2 regions of the Pseudoalteromonas sp. NZS11 genome follow, and region 1 is predicted to be linked to the other one. Evidence: predicted binding sites of a transcription regulator. Region 1 holds the regulator's gene; the other holds the start of a gene.
The links. The regulator FliA, encoded in region 1, starts transcription of late flagellar genes. The targets are predictions, from matches to a motif close to CTAAAGNTNNNNNNNNNNNNGCCGATA.
Positions count from the first base shown of each region.

Region 2: the regulator FliA is predicted to act here: its motif matches at 5,497-5,523, upstream of I6E82_RS19405 (DUF5610 domain-containing protein).

Region 1 is NZ_JADYWP010000001.1:665,666-673,772, reverse strand. Features, by position in the region: gene I6E82_RS02945 (chemotaxis protein CheA) at 1-713, opposite strand, end outside; gene I6E82_RS02940 (protein phosphatase CheZ) at 729-1,502, opposite strand; gene cheY (chemotaxis response regulator CheY) at 1,520-1,903, opposite strand; gene I6E82_RS02930 (RNA polymerase sigma factor FliA) at 1,944-2,654, opposite strand; gene I6E82_RS02925 (MinD/ParA family ATP-binding protein) at 2,681-3,541, opposite strand; gene flhF (flagellar biosynthesis protein FlhF) at 3,534-5,015, opposite strand; gene flhA (flagellar biosynthesis protein FlhA) at 5,037-7,148, opposite strand; gene flhB (flagellar biosynthesis protein FlhB) at 7,221-8,107, opposite strand, start outside.
Region 2 is NZ_JADYWP010000017.1:234-8,340, reverse strand. Features, by position in the region: gene ccoG (cytochrome c oxidase accessory protein CcoG) at 1-1,396, shown strand, start outside; gene I6E82_RS19430 (serine/threonine protein kinase) at 1,483-2,457, shown strand; gene I6E82_RS19425 (thiol:disulfide interchange protein DsbA/DsbL) at 2,492-3,115, shown strand; gene I6E82_RS19420 (thiol:disulfide interchange protein DsbA/DsbL) at 3,132-3,770, shown strand; gene I6E82_RS19415 (DUF523 domain-containing protein) at 3,830-4,282, shown strand; gene trmA (tRNA (uridine(54)-C5)-methyltransferase TrmA) at 4,293-5,390, opposite strand; gene I6E82_RS19405 (DUF5610 domain-containing protein) at 5,553-6,692, shown strand; gene murI (glutamate racemase) at 6,758-7,558, shown strand; gene I6E82_RS19395 (RNA recognition motif domain-containing protein) at 7,521-8,000, opposite strand.

The DNA.
Region 1 (8,107 bases):
ACCTCACCAAAACTGCCAACTCCATGTAACTCGTCTAATAAGCTGTCAAATTCATCATCAGTAATATCACCATTAAAATCACTACTACTTGCTACTGGCTTTTCAACTGCAGGACCTTGTCCTTTACCGTGTAGTTCATCAAGTAAGTTTTCAAATTCATCTTCAGTGATTTCGTTTATTTCAGCATCACTAACCGAAGGAGTTCCGCTAAACATTTCATCAAATGCAAATGGATCTTCCTCATCAGCTATTGGCGTATCAACTACTTCATCAAGAGGTTGTTCAACGTCAGTTTCTGAAGCGACTCCGTTAAGCTCGGCTTCTGTTGGAGGTAGGCCCAAAATGTGGAGGGTTTGAAGTAACTCAGGATCTGCTGGTTCTGGCTTATCCCTATTTTGGATAGTCGCGAACATTTCATTAATGGTGTCGAGCGCTTGTAAAATAACATCCATTAACTCTGAATTGACCGTTCGCACGCCTTGACGTAGTAAATCAAATACGTTTTCAGCGCCGTGGCAAGCATCAACAAGTTCTGTCATAGCTAAAAAGCCTGCACCACCTTTTACAGTGTGAAAGCCTCTAAATATGGCATTTAGTAACTCTGTATCTTCTGGATTATTTTCCAGTTCAACTAACTGTTCAGATAAAAGCTCTAGGATTTCTCCTGCCTCTACAAGAAAGTCTTGTAAAATATCTTCATCGACTTCAAACATGCAGTTACTCTCCTCTTAGAAGCCCAAACTTGATAAAAGATCATCGACTTCATCTTGATCAGATACAACATCATTACGCGATTCTTTATCAATAATAGGGCCTTCAGGACCTGCTAAAGTTTGTGTGGCAACTGGTTCTTTTATTTTTTGTTGTTCTACTTTATTCGCTGTGTTGTCACTGTCATCTTGTTCAGCAAACGCTGTTAAAAGATGAAGTAAGCTTTCTTCTACTTCTCTAACAAGTTCTATAACACGGCGAATAACTTGACCTGTTAAGTCTTGATAGTCTTGAGCCATTAGTACATTTGTCATTAAGCTTTGAAGCTCATCCGTTTTATGATGAGAGTTATTCATAAACTTATCGATACTATGGCAAAGTTGTTTAAACTCACCAAGCTCAATCTCCCGGCTCATTAAACGATCCCATGTCGGTTTGATATGAGATATTTCATCTGCAAGTTGCTGAGCTATAGGTAAACTAGCCTCAACAGCATCCATTGTTTTATTAGCCGCATTTTCTGTCATTTCTATAACATAATTAAGCCGCTTTTTAGCATCTGGAATCGCATCTGTCGTTATGTTAGTTAAGCGAGTATCAAGCTCAAAGCTTTTAAGTGCTTCGTGCAGTTGACGAGTCAACTTCCCAACTTCAGCAAATAATTTAGACTGCTCTTGCGAAGCTGTCTCTAAAATCAACTGATTAGCTTTATCTTGCTCATCGTTTTCTAAATAAATGACGAGTTGACGAGCTTGTTCTAACGTTATTTGAGGCGCAGCTGGTGCTGACATAAGCCTCTCCCCCATCATTAGCCTAAGCGTTCAAATACTTTTTCTAATTTAGTTTTTAATGTTCCAGCCGTAAATGGCTTAACAATATAACCATTAACGCCAGCTTGCGCTGCAGCTATTATTTGTTCTTTTTTAGCTTCTGCCGTTACCATCAATACAGGGATATGTTTTAACTTATCATCTGCACGAATTGCTCTTAAAAGGTCAATACCTTGCATTCCCGGCATATTCCAATCTGTAACCACAAAATCAAACACTTGATTTTGTAACATAGGCAAAGCTGTAGACCCGTCATCAGCTTCTTGAACGTTAGTGAAACCTAAGTCACGTAATAGGTTTTTTATAATTCGTCTCATCGTTGAAAAATCATCAACTACAAGAATTTTCATGTTTTTATCCAAAACATCCCCCAGTGAGGTATTAACCTTAGTTTACTTACTACTAGTTTATCCAGTCATTGATTTTAGCTTTAAGCTTAATCATCGCCTGACCATGTATCTGACTTACACGCGATTCGCTTACATCGAGTATATGTCCTATTTCTTTTAAATTCATTTCATCGTTATAGTATAAAGAAAGTACCATTGCATCACGCTCTGGTAATGACTTTATTGCATTTAGCAAAGACTCATTAAACCGATCATTTTTAACATTATTAAAAGGTTTGTCTAGCGCTAAATCTTGGCCTACGGGAGTAATAACATCCTCATCTACACCAAGGTCTTCTATGCCTAATACTTTACTGGTATTAACATCATTTAAAATATGATGGTACTCATTGAGTGAAATTTCAAGTTTTTCAGCAACTTCTGTATCTGTTGGTTCGCGATTCAGACTGCTTTCGAGCCCAGTAATTGCCTCTGCAACTTGTCGGCTTTTACGGTGTACTGAACGAGGAGCCCAATCACCACGGCGCATTTCATCAAGCATAGCCCCGCGAATACGAATACCGGCGAAGGTTTCAAAGCTTGCGCCTTTTGTTGCATCAAAGTTTTTTGAAGCTTCTATTAAACCTATCATTCCTGATTGAATTAAATCATCAAGCTGAACGCTAGGTGGTAATCGAGCAATTAGATGACATGCCACTTTTTTAACAAGTGATGCATGTTTCTCAACAATCACATTTAAGTTTTGTGTTGATTGATATCCCATAGCTCTATTCACCAATGTTGTCATAATTAGCCGTTTACTAGTTTCTCAATGAAAAACTCTAAATGCCCAGATGGTTGATTTGGTATTGGCCATTTAACTGCTTTTGTCGCCAGCGCTTTGAACGCGAGAGCGGCTGGCGAACTTGGAAAGAGCTCAACAATCACCTTTTGGCGACGTGTTGCTTTGCGCATATTTTCGTCATAAGGAACCGTTGCTACTAGCTCCATTGAAACATCTAAAAAGCGATCGGTAACTTTAGATAGTTTTGCAAACAATTCAGTGCCTTCACGCATACTGCGGACCATATTGGCAACAATTTTGAACTTATAAACACCGTGCTCGCGGCTTAATACTTTAATAAGTGCGTAAGCATCGGTTATTGATGTTGGTTCATCGCACACTACAACCATTACATCTTGTGCTGCTCGTGAGAAGCTTAGCACCATGTCTGAAATACCAGCGGCTGTATCTACAATTAAAATATCAAATTCGGTATTCAATTCGCTAAATGCACGAATTAGCCCGGCATGCTCAGATGGCGATAATTCAACCATACTTTGCGAGCCCGATGTAGCGGGTACAATTTTAATACCAGCAGGCCCTTCAACTAAAATCTCGTCAAGCTCACATTCACCTGACAAAACGTGTGATAAATTGCGCTCTACACGTAAACCAAGCATCACATCACAGTTTGCTAAACCTAAGTCAGCATCCAGCACTAATACTCTATTACCTTGTTGCCCTAGTGCAATAGCAGTATTTAGAGAAACATTTGTTTTCCCCACCCCACCTTTACCACCGGTTACAGCGATAACTTTTACGCCGTTGTTATTGTTTTGACTCATTTTGCGCAGGCCGCTTGCTTGATCTAATACTGTGTTAATCATACATCCCTACTGTACTTGGCGCCACTGCTTGGTGCCTTGAATGTTGTGCTTTTGTTCTTTTTAAATATAACTGCTCAGCCTTTTTCACTAGTTTTTCAGCATTTGCAACACGAATATCTTCTGGCACTCGTTGACCGTTAGTAAGATACCCTATTGGAAGGCGATTTTGAATCGCAATACTAATTATCTCACCCAAACTTAATGATTCATCTAACTTAGTGAAAATACAACCACTTAACTGTACTTTTTTAAAGTGACGTACTGTTTCTTGTAATACATTAATTTGTGCCGTCGCGCTTAGTACTAAGTAACTGCGAATATCCACACGTTGGTTACGCATTAACGTGTTTAACTGCTCAGTTAAACGTAAATCTCGCTGACTCATACCTGCTGTATCAATTAATACTAGACGTTTATTTCGTAAATGATATAAAACTTCAGCTAATTCATTAGCATCTTTAACTTGCTTTACACCACAACCAATAATACGGCCGTAAGTAGCAAGCTGTTCATAAGCACCAATTCTGTATGTATCAGTGGTTATTAAGGCCACTTTATCAGCGCCATATTTTTGTGCGCCTAACGCTGCAAGCTTAGCAACTGTTGTTGTTTTACCAACACCTGTTGGACCCACTAACGCATATACACCACCTTGGCGAAGTATTTCATTATTGGTTGTTTGCATTTGATCTTCGACCATCGTTAACAACGCTTTCCAGCCTTGCTTACGAGATACATCATCAGGTACAAAACATGCCATTTGTTGCGCGACTTCTTTATCAATACCCATACCGACTAAGCGGTCAACCATGCAAGCGCGTGTTGGATCGCGACGCGCCATATCTTGCTGCATTAAGCCTGATACTTGATGCTCAAGTAATTGACGAATTGCGTTCATTTCTTCACGCATTGTTGTCATTTCTTCGCTTTCATTATTGGGTGTTTGTTGGCGAGCCGTTACTGGACTATCTAAATCATCAAAGTCGCTGTCTAAATCATCAAAACCTAAGCTATCCGCTTGAGTTTGTGGACGAACTGGCGCTGCATTTTCAGGAGCAAACATATTTTTAGTACGCTGTTCCATAACTGGTTCTTGATAGTTATCGGTAGTATCAATACCTGATTGTGAAAACATTGATGCAAGTTCAGGGGAGCGAGGACGCGGTGATTGGCGCTCTAACAAAGCCTGTAGGCTGTCAGCCACTTTTGCCTGCGGCTCTGGTTTGGCACGCTGAGGCTCTGGTTTTACAAAATTATGCATACTTTGCTGTGGTGCTTGAGCACGCGGCTCTGCAGTACGTTGTGGTTGCGCTGCTACTTTAGGGGCTGCTTTGTCATAATCAACTGCCGCTACAATTTCTACACCGTTAGCCAGCTTCTTATTTGACATAATAACCGCATCAACACCTAACTCATCTTTAACTTCTTTAAGTGCTGTGCGCATATCTTTAGCAAAAAAACGTTTAATTTTCATGATTCAACCCCTGTTAAAATCTTATTGTTGGCCTACAGAGCTAACAATCTTGATCTGTCTTTCGTCTGGTACCTCTTGATAAGACATCACTCTCAATCCTGGAATGGTGTACTTAACAAAACGAGATAACACAGTGCGTAACATTCCTGACGTTAGCAATATAGAAGGTTCACCGGCCATTTCTTGATTTTGATGCGCTTGTGTCAATGACACTTGAAGTCGCTCTGCAAGTCCAGGCTCAATACCGGCACCTTCATCGCCTGCATTTTGTAATGACTGATGCAACATCTGTTCCAACTCAGGTGCCAAGGTTATGACAGGGATTTCTGATGACATACCAACCGCATCTTGAACAATTAACCGACGCAGAGAAATACGCACTGCAGCCGTTAATACATCAGGGTCTTGGCTACGCGGACCATACTCAACAAGGGTTTGAACAATTGAGCGCATATCGCGAATAGCTACACCTTCATTCAATAAATTTTGCAGTACTTTTACAATTGCAGTTAATGGCAACACATCAGGTACTAGTCCTTCTACTAAGCGAGGATGGCTTTTAGCAAGCATATCAAGCAGGTTTTGAACTTCTTCATGCCCTAGTAGCAACGCCGCACTGTTAGTTAATAACTGGCTAATATGAGTGGCAACTACCGTGGCTGAATCTACAACGGTATAACCTAGTGATTGCGCTTCATCTTTTTGATCAGGCTTAATCCATACTGCATCAAGGCCAAACGCAGGATCTTTGGTTTCAACCCCTTTAATTGGGCCAAATACTTGCCCTGGGTTAATTGCTAGCTCGTCGCCATGTTTAAGTTCGCTTTCACCTGTTGAAACACCCATTAGCGTTATTCTGTAAGCATTAGGGTCAAGCTCTAAATTATCGCGAATATGAACAGGTGGTACTAAAAAGCCAAGTTCTTGAGAAAGCTTTTTACGTACACCTTTAATACGATTAAGTAACTCACCACCTTGAGATTGATCTACCAATGGAATTAATCTGTAACCTACTTCTAAGCCAATTACGTCAACCTGCTGAACATCATCCCAACCAAGTTCTTTTTGCTCTTGTTTATTGGTAATACCTGTTGCAGCGCTTCCGCCACTGGCGGCTTCTTCGGCTTCTGCTGCAGCGGCTTTTAACTTAGTTTGCTGTGTGTAGTAAGCTAAATAACCCAGTAACGCACCTAAACTTAAAAAAGCAAAATGCGGCATACCAGGCACTAAACCCATGATGATCAAAATACCTGAAGCAATAAAGAGTGATTTTTCGTTACCTAGTTGTTTCTTAAATTGGTCACCCATATTGAGCGACTCATTTTGACGTGTTACAACAATCGCGGTACCAATTGAAAGCAGTAAAGAAGGGAGTTGAGCAACTAAACCATCACCAATGGTAAGTAATGTATATACTTCCATTGCGTTGCCAAAACTCAAATTATGTTGAATCATACCGACAAATAAACCACCAACAATATTGATGATTAATATAACAATACCTGCAATGGCATCGCCTTTTACAAATTTACTCGCACCATCCATTGAGCCGTAAAAATCAGCTTCGCGAGTTACTTCCTCGCGGCGATCACGCGCTTGCTCAGCACTGATAAAACCAGCGTTTAAATCGGCGTCAATTGCCATTTGTTTACCCGGCATTGCATCAAGGGTGAAACGTGCAGATACCTCAGAAATACGCCCAGCACCTTTAGTAATTACCACAAAGTTAATAATGATCAGAATTAAGAATACGACTAAACCAACAGCGTAGTTACCACCAATAACAACTGAGCCAAACGCTTCAATTACTTTACCGGCAGAATCACCACCATTATGACCTTCAAGTAATACAACTCGAGTGCTGGCAACATTAAGCGCTAAGCGCATAATCGTAGCGATTAGTAATACAGAGGGGAATATACCAAACTCAACCGGCTTCATCGTGTAAACAGTCACGAGTAAAACCACTAGTGCGAGGGCAATATTAAACGAGAAAAGAATATCGAGTAAAAATGGCGGTAACGGTAAAATCACCATTCCCAAGGCAGCAAGCACAAGCAAAGGAGTACCTACCCCTTTGGCATAGTCTTTTTTGTCTCTGTTAAGTTGTTGTAATACCGCTTTAAAACTCATAATTCTACAATTTCAAAAAATTGACACTACGTAGAATTTGCAATAACTATTCCAAGTTACTAAGTTAACGGTTTAATACTTGTAGGCATCGGGGATTGGGAGCTTATTATTAAGTTTAGTTGGGCGTTTTCCGCGCCCTTTATTAAAGCGCTTAAGCTGAAATACATACGCTAAAACTTGCGCTACTGCAGTAAATAGCTGATCGGGTATTTGCTCTCCTACTTCAGCAGTATGATAAAGCGCTCGGGTCAACATGGGGGATTCTAAAATAGGTACTTCATTCCCTATTGCTACTTTTCTAATTTGCATCGCCATTTCATCGATACCCTTAGCAAGCACTATTGGCGCTCCTGCGCGCTCTGTATCGTATTTTAATGCTACTGAGTAGTGAGTTGGGTTTGTAACAATAACATCAGCGTCAGGGACATCTTGCATCATACGGTTTTGCGACATTTGCCTTTGAGTTTGCCTAATACGCGCTTTTATTTGTGGGTCACCTTCAGAGTTTTTATACTCATCTTTAATCTCTTGCATGGTCATTTTAAGTTGTTTGTTATGGTTATAACTTTGAAATGGTGCATCAATAGCCGCAATAATAATTAAAGTGCACGAAAGACCTAAAAACATCCAGCCTAAAATCTCTAAGGCATGGATAATATTACCTGGTGCACTTTCTAAACTTAAATGCAGTATTTCATCAAAATAGGTATTAATTAAAAATATAGCAAAACTTGCAACCAAACCAAATTTTAAAAGTGACTTTACAAGCTCAATAGCCGCTTGCGGGCCAAACATACGTTTAAAGCCTTTCATTGGCGACATTTTACTTGCTTTAGGTGCAGCGGCTTCCCAGCTAAAATTAAAACCACCTAGTAACGTATTACCAATAAATGCAGCCAAAACTATAATTAATACAAACATAGCCATAGGAAACATTAAAGCGTCTGCAACCTCTCCCC
Region 2 (8,107 bases), on a different contig from region 1:
AGAGGTGAAAATCCAAAAACCGGATTTAAGCCGTCAAGATGATAGGTTCAATCCCCGAAATCGTATTTATGTGCGTGCCGTAAAAGGCCTACATCAATTACTTAGGCAGCGCATTGGCTTTTTAGGCCTACTTGCGTTTATGTTACTTCCTTGGATTAATTTTAACGGCCAGCAAGCAGTACTGTTTGATCTAATTGGTCAAAAATACAATATTTTTGGTTTAACGCTATGGCCTCAAGATTTTACCATATTAGCGTTTATTTTTATGCTGGCAGCATTTGCGCTGTTTTTAGTGACCACCTTCTATGGACGGGTGTGGTGTGGCTACACATGTCCGCAAACTGTTTGGACCTTTATTTTTATTTGGTTTGAAGAAAAGCTTGAAGGCACAGCTAATCAGCGTAAAAAACTCGATCAAAGACCCATGAATTTTGATAAGTTTTGGCGTAAAACGGCAAAGCATACTAGTTGGGTATTGTTTTCGTTATATACCGCTATTTCTTTTGTGGGTTACTTTACGCCAATCAGAGAGTTACTTCCTGATTTTGTAACGTTTAACGTGGGTGGTTATGCACTAGTCAGTATTATTTTCTTTGCTGCGTGTACCTATGGTAATGCCGGTTGGATGCGAGAAATTATGTGTTTACACATTTGCCCTTACTCTCGTTTTCAATCAGCTATGTTTGATAAAGATACATACACTGTAACGTACGACGAAAGCCGTGGTGAAAGCCGTGGTCCTCGTTCACGTAAAGTAGATCATGAAGATTTAGAGCTAGGCGACTGTATAGACTGTAACTTGTGTGTTCAAGTGTGCCCAACAGGTATTGATATTAGAAATGGGTTACAAGCTGAGTGTATTAACTGTGGTGCATGTATTGATGCGTGTGATGGCGTAATGGATAAAATGGAATACCCGCGTGGGCTTATTTCATATACGACAGAGCGAAACCTCGAAACCCCAGAAAATAAAACGAATCCACTACGAGCTAAAATCATTGGTTACACGGTCATACTTGTTGTGCTTACGGGAGCACTTGTAGCTAATATAGCGCTGCGTAAAACAATGGACTTTGATATCATTCGTGATCGAAATCAATTATATCGTGTCGATTTTGATGGTTTAGTAGAGAACACCTATACATTAAAGGTAATTAATAAAGCGCAGTACGAGCAAACCTTTAATATTAAAGTGCAAGGGTTAGATAACTTTAAGTATATTGGTAAGCAGTCATTTACTGTGCAGGCAGGGCAATCTCATAATGTGCCATTGTCGCTTGTAATGGACCCTTATGATTTGAAGGTGTCGATGACAGAGTTTAACTTTGTGCTTTCACCGGTAGATGAGCCGGATGAGACAATATCGCAGTCGAGTAACTTTTTTAAAGCGCGATAATCACAACCTACCTTAAATAGGTAAGTTGATATAGCAATTAACAAAAGCGGGTATATAACCCGCTTTTTATTTTATATAAGAAGAGTATGAGTAAATTTAGTTTTATTGACTTAACACCTGACCTAATACTCGATGCAATAGAAAGCGTAGGTGTGTACGCCGAATCTGGTTTGTTGGCACTCAATAGCTATGAAAACAGAGTGTACCAATTTAAAGCCGATGATGGCCTGCGTTACGTAGTGAAGTTTTATCGCCCAGAGCGCTGGAGTAAAGAGCAAATTCAAGAAGAGCATGATTTTGCATTTGAACTGGCAGAAGCGGAAGTGCCTGTTGTTGCCCCTATTTTATATAATGGGAAAAGCTTGTTTGAACACGAAGGTTATTTGTTTGTGTTGTTTCCAAGTGTCGGCGGGCGTTTATTTGAGGTTGATAACTTAGATCAACTTGATGTAATGGGGCGTTTAATTGGCCGTATGCACCAAGTAGCTAAAACAAAGCCTTTTACTTATAGGCCAACAGTTACCTGCGAGGAGTATTTACATACAGCCAAAGTTCATCTTCAAAAAAGTAACTTAGTGCCTATGGGAATAAATACTGCCTTTTATACTATTTTAGATTTAGTGATAGAGCAGGCGCAAAAACAGTATAAAGATGTGCAAAGTATTCGCTTACATGGTGACTGCCACGTTGGTAATATTTTGTGGGCAGGTGATGCGCTCATGTTTGTTGATTTAGATGACAGCCGCCAAGGTCCTGCAATCCAAGATTTATGGATGATGCTCAGTGGCGATAGAGCGACGCAACTGTTACAGTTAGACACCCTTGTGAATGCGTATGAAGAGTTTTGTGATTTTGATCACTCTCAACTCAAATTAATTGAACCGCTGCGAGCGATGCGTATTATCCATTATATGGGATGGGTAGCTAAACGATGGAGCGATCCTGCCTTTGTGCGGAACTTTACATGGTTTGCTGATGACAAATACTGGGAGCAACAAATTTTAGCACTGAAGGAGCAACTTGCAGCACTGCAAGAAGCACCGTTAAAGTTATTGCCGTAATATTTTATTTAAAGACAAGTACAACGAGATACAAATGCTTAAAAAATTAAAACTGAGTTTATTACTTTTATGTTTACCATTTGCAGCACTTGCTGCACAGTTTGAAGTTGATAATCAATACACTGTTATTGATGTAGACAAAAGTACATCACCACAAGTAACCGAATTTTTCTCATTTTACTGTCCACATTGTTTTAAGTTTGAACCAGTAGCAAAAGCAATTGAACAAGGCCTGCCAGAAGGCGCTGAGTTTATTAAAAACCACGTGAACTTTTTAGGTGGCGTGTCGCCACAAGCACAAAGTAATTTAAGCTTTGCCTACTTAATTGCTAAGCAGCATGGTCAGGCGCAGAGTATTAGCGATCAAATTTTTAAAAGTATTCATGTTCAGCGTGCTCCTTTAACTGAAATGAAAGACGTTAAAAAATTACTTGAAGTAAACGGTATTGATAGCGCAACGTTTGATCAAGAAATTGCAAGCATGCCAGTTATTTCGGCTGAGCAAGCAATGCAAAACAAACAAAATAAATATTCAAAATTAGGCGCACTTACAGGTGTACCTACTTTTATTGTTAACGATAAATATAAAATAAACCTCAACACCATCAAAAATCAAAAAGAACTTGATGAGTTAGTAGCGTTTTTATTAGCACTATAAATTTCGGAGCATAATAATGATTAAATTAGTTAAAGCAGGTTTGCTTGCAGTACTACTTCCTATGGCGGCAACAAGCTTTGCAGCAACGTATGAAGAAGGCGTGCATTACGACGTTGTTTCTGAGCGTGCAACTAAAAAGCCAGAAATCAAAGAGTTTTTCTCATTTTACTGCCCTGCATGTAATAACATGGAAGCACTAATTGGTGAGTTTAAGCCTAAGCTTGATAAAAACGTTAAATTTAAAAAAAGCCATGTTGATTTTGTAGGTGTACGCGACCCAGAAAACCAACAGATGATGAGCCAAGCACTCGCTACTGCAGAAGTACTTCCGCAAAAAGATAAAATTGTCTCTGCAATTTTTAATCATATCCATACAAAACGCGCTAAATTTAATGAGCTTGCAGATGTAAAAGATATATTTGTAGCGCAGGGCGTTGATGGCGATAAGTTTGATAAGCTGTTTAAAAGCTTTTCGGTACGTACGCTAAGCTCTAAAATGAAACGTGATCAAGACTACTTTAAAGAAAAAGGCGCACTACGTGGCGTACCTACATTTATTGTAAATGGTAAGTATAAATTAAACCTAGGTCGTGAGTCGGGTATTACTGAGCCAGAAGATATCAGCAAACTGATTAATTACTTAGCTAACAAGTAAATTTAGCTAAAACAAAAAAAGCTCCTTAAGGAGCTTTTTTGCTTTATAAGGATATAGCGATGGAAAAAATATTAGTATCGAGTTGTTTGCTAGGGCAGCCTGTTCGCTACGATGGTAGAGGACACGCAATTTTGCATCCACAGCTTAATTTGTGGCAAAAACAAAATAGATTAATTGTGTTTTGTCCTGAGGTCGCTGGTGGGCTTCCTACTCCTAGAGCTCCTGCTGAAATAATACAGGGGAGTGTAGTTACTAATTTAGGAGAAGATGTAACAGAACAGTTTCAAACTGGAGCTAATATAGCGCTAGAACTCTGTAAAAAGAATCAAGTTCGTTTTGCTCTACTTAAAGAATCGAGCCCTTCTTGCGGACGAAATACAATATATGATGGAAAGCATCGCGGAGTAAAAATCGAAGGGCTAGGTTTAACTACAGCATTATTAATAAAAAATGGTATTCAAGTATTTAGCGAAGAGCAAATACCAGCACTTATAAAAGTACTGGCACTTTAATTTTGGCTGGTTATTTGCGCTGCAAGAAAACACCCGACTCAATGTGATGTGTATATGGGAACTGATCAAATATAGCAAAGCGCTTAACGTTGTGCGTACGTGTTAGGTGATCAAGGTCACGCTCAAGGGTTTCAGGATTACACGATATATAAATTATGTTTTCGTAGTTAGCCACTAAGTCACACGTTAATTCATCCATGCCCGCGCGCGGTGGATCAACTAATATGGTTTGGCAGTCATAGCTTTTAAGGTCAATACCGTCTAAACGAGAGAAAGTACGCTCGCCATTCATTGCTTGAGTAAACTCTTCACTCGACATACGAATAATATCTAGGTTCTCTACGTTGTTTTTAGCAATATTGTATTGAGCAGAATGAACAGATGATTTTGATATTTCTGTTGCTAATACTTTATTAAAACAGCCCGCTAACGCAATTGAAAAGTTACCGTTACCGCAATACAGTTCTAATAAATCATTTTTAAGTGGTTTACATAAATCTTGCGCCCACTCCAGCATATTAATATTTACTTTTGCATTAGGCTGAGTAAAGCTATTTTCTACTTGTTGATAAATAAGCTCTTGACCATTAACTGTTAAACGCTCAGTTACAAAGTCATCACCCAGCACTTCTTTTTGTTTGCGAGCACGGCCGATAAAGTCAATTTTGTATTTACTGCTTAGTTTTTCTTTAAGCGCTTTAATTTCACTTAACCATTCATCATCAAGTGGTTTGTGATAAAGCAAGCTTACTAAAATTTCACCGCTTAGCGTGGATAGGTAATCGATTTGAAATAACTTACGACGTAATATTTCACAAGGCTTAAGATGCTCAATCATCACCTGCATTATTTCACCAACTAGAGGCGCTGCTGGATCAAATGTATCAACACGGATTTTTTCTTTTGTTTGTTGATCAAACATAATGTGAAACAGATCGTCACCGTCGTGCCATACTCTAAATTCAGCACGTTGGCGGTAGTTAGTTGGCTCTGAGCTAAATACTTCTAGTTGCTCCACACCAAAACGTTGGAATTGTGCACTAATACGCTGCTCTTTTTCACTTAACTGCGTTTGGTACTGTGTGGTATCTATTTTAATAACTGCCATTAACGCTACTACCTTATCTAAGATCTGTTTATCGGCGCTATTGTAGGGAGCGCTACGTATTTGTCTAGTTTTGGCTAGCATTTATGCTGTTTTATTGCACATTGTACTTTAGTTTTTATTGTTATAGCCGATAATAAATTACGCACGCTTAGGAGACGAATCATGAAAATAGGTAACTATGGCTTTATGCCAAACAACAACATCAATAAATTCAATAATAAAGCTGATATACAGCAACCTACAATTACGTCTCCTCAAGATAGCTATCAACAACGAGGCCGAGAGTTGGCCGCAAAGGTACTTGGCGATAAAATGGCTGAGCAGCTTGGATTGCCTATCGCAGAAAAAAAAGCAGATAAACCACTATTTGATTTTAATGAAATAGTAAAAAACGTACTCGATTTTGTAAGTAGTGCTGTTAATAAAGCAAAAGCTAACGGCGCTGATGACGAAAAGCTCAAAGATATGTTAGGCGACGCGCGCAAAGGAGTCCAAATAGGGATTGACGACGCTGTTGATGAACTCAAAGGTACAGGCGTATTTAATGATGACATGGAAGAGGGGATTAATAAGTCCAAAGAGGGAATTTACAATGGGCTCGATAAGTTTGAAGAGTCGTTATTTAACCCACAACCTGCCAGCGTAAATATAAGCCAGGCTCAATATGTCAGTATGACGAGTAATGCAGAGTATAAATTTACCACCGCAGAAGGTGACGAGGTAAGTATTAGCTTTGCAGATGCATTTGAATCTCAGTCGGCAAGTGGCTATCAGCAAAACAATAATGGCGAGTCGTTTGCAAGCTCATCATCGCAATCTCGACAGGTATCATTTTCGATGTCGGTTAATGGTGACTTAAATGAGCAAGAGCAAGAAGCTATTAATGTAATGATGGAAGACTTACAAGATTTAAGTAAAACCTTTTTTGGTGGTGATTTAGATGAAGCATTTGAACAAGCGCAAGAGCTGAGTTTAGACAGCGATCAGCTGGTGGCTTTTTCTATGGATTTACGCCAAACAAAAACAATAGCAACAGTTAAAAGCTATGAAGAATATAGACCAGCACCAGAAAAACAAGTAGCGGAGGGTTTAGCTCCTTTTAATGATGACCTTAAAAATGCTTTTGAAAAAGCGGGTGAGCTTGGATTACAAAATCAGCTAGCTGGCATTCTCCAATGGTTAAATCAAGATCAGGAGCAAATAGATAAGTTAGTAGATTACACAAAGTCTATGTTCGAAAACCTTAATCAGTTAAATTCGGCAGCCGACAGGCTTACTGATTTAGAAACCACGCAAAGTTAAACTACTTTCTTTTATAAATACCTCATGGCAAACTGCCGTTCTTAAAGTAAAGTGGGAACGGTAGTTTGTCAGCGCATATAATGGTCTTTGATTCAGGTATTGGTGGAACTACTGTACTTGAGCATATAAAGCAAAGTATCCCCAATGCTCAGTACAGTTATTTTATGGATAATGCATTACTACCTTATGGTGCTCAATCTCAAAAAACCATCATTAACCGATTATGCTCACTTATTCATTTCATCAAAGCTAATACGCTTAATGTTGATTTAATTGTAATAGCGTGTAATACCGCTTCTACATCTGCACTTAGCGCTGTTCGCCAAATGACAGATATTCCTATAGTAGGTGTTGTGCCAGCAATAAAGCCTGCGGCAGAGTTAACACGTTCAAATCATATTGGCTTATTAGCCACACCGGCAACGGTCGCCAGTTCATACACTAAAACATTAATTACTGAGCATGCACGTAATGTAACCGTTAATCTATATAGCAGTGTGGAGTTAGTAACTTTAGCTGAGCAATACTTTTTTACAGAGTCTTTGGATACAAACAAGTTGCATCAAGTGCTTGATGACCTACATATAGATAAAACTATAGATGTACTTGTATTAGGATGTACGCACTTTCCAATATTAGCAGAGCCTATTAGTCAGTATTTTGAAGGGAATGTAAAATTACTTGATTCAGGTGTAGCGATAGCAAACAGAGTCAACTACTTACTTAACCAACTTAACTTGTGTGTGAATAAACTAACAGACATAAAAAAGCCGCTGCAATATTATGCAACGGCTGATGTGTTTAGCAATAAGCTAGCGGTAAAGCTAGTTACACTGACTGATCCGTCTCAGTACGTAGAGCATTAGAATCATCTTCTTGTTTTTGTTTTGCTTCACGTACCTTTAAAGTACGTTGTTGGAACTCGCTATCGTTCAAGTTAGCAATTGCATTGTCTGCATCAGCTTGCGCCATTTCAACAAAACCAAAGCCACGACGCTTGCCAGTATTCTTATCCTTTAATAAACGAACATTGAATACTTTGCCTTGTTCTTCAAATAATGCACGAACCACACCTTCGTTCGCACGATAAGGAAGGTTACCAACATAAAGCGTTTTTGTTTTAACTTCAGCTTCTTCAGTCACATCAGATGACATTGCAGCAATAGCAATCGCACCTATTAATAAACCAGCACCAAATAGTAATGCAGGGTTTAAAGCTAAGCCGCCTAAAGCGAACTCAACAACAACAAAACCAACTACAGCAAGAATAACAGAGAAGATAAAAGATTTTTGATCGGGTAATTTCATTTTAGATCTACCAATAAACAGGAAATAAACATTAATTTAACATTGTGAACTTGCTATCTTAACGTCTAAATCAAACATAGCAATGATATTTGTATTAAATAATAAAT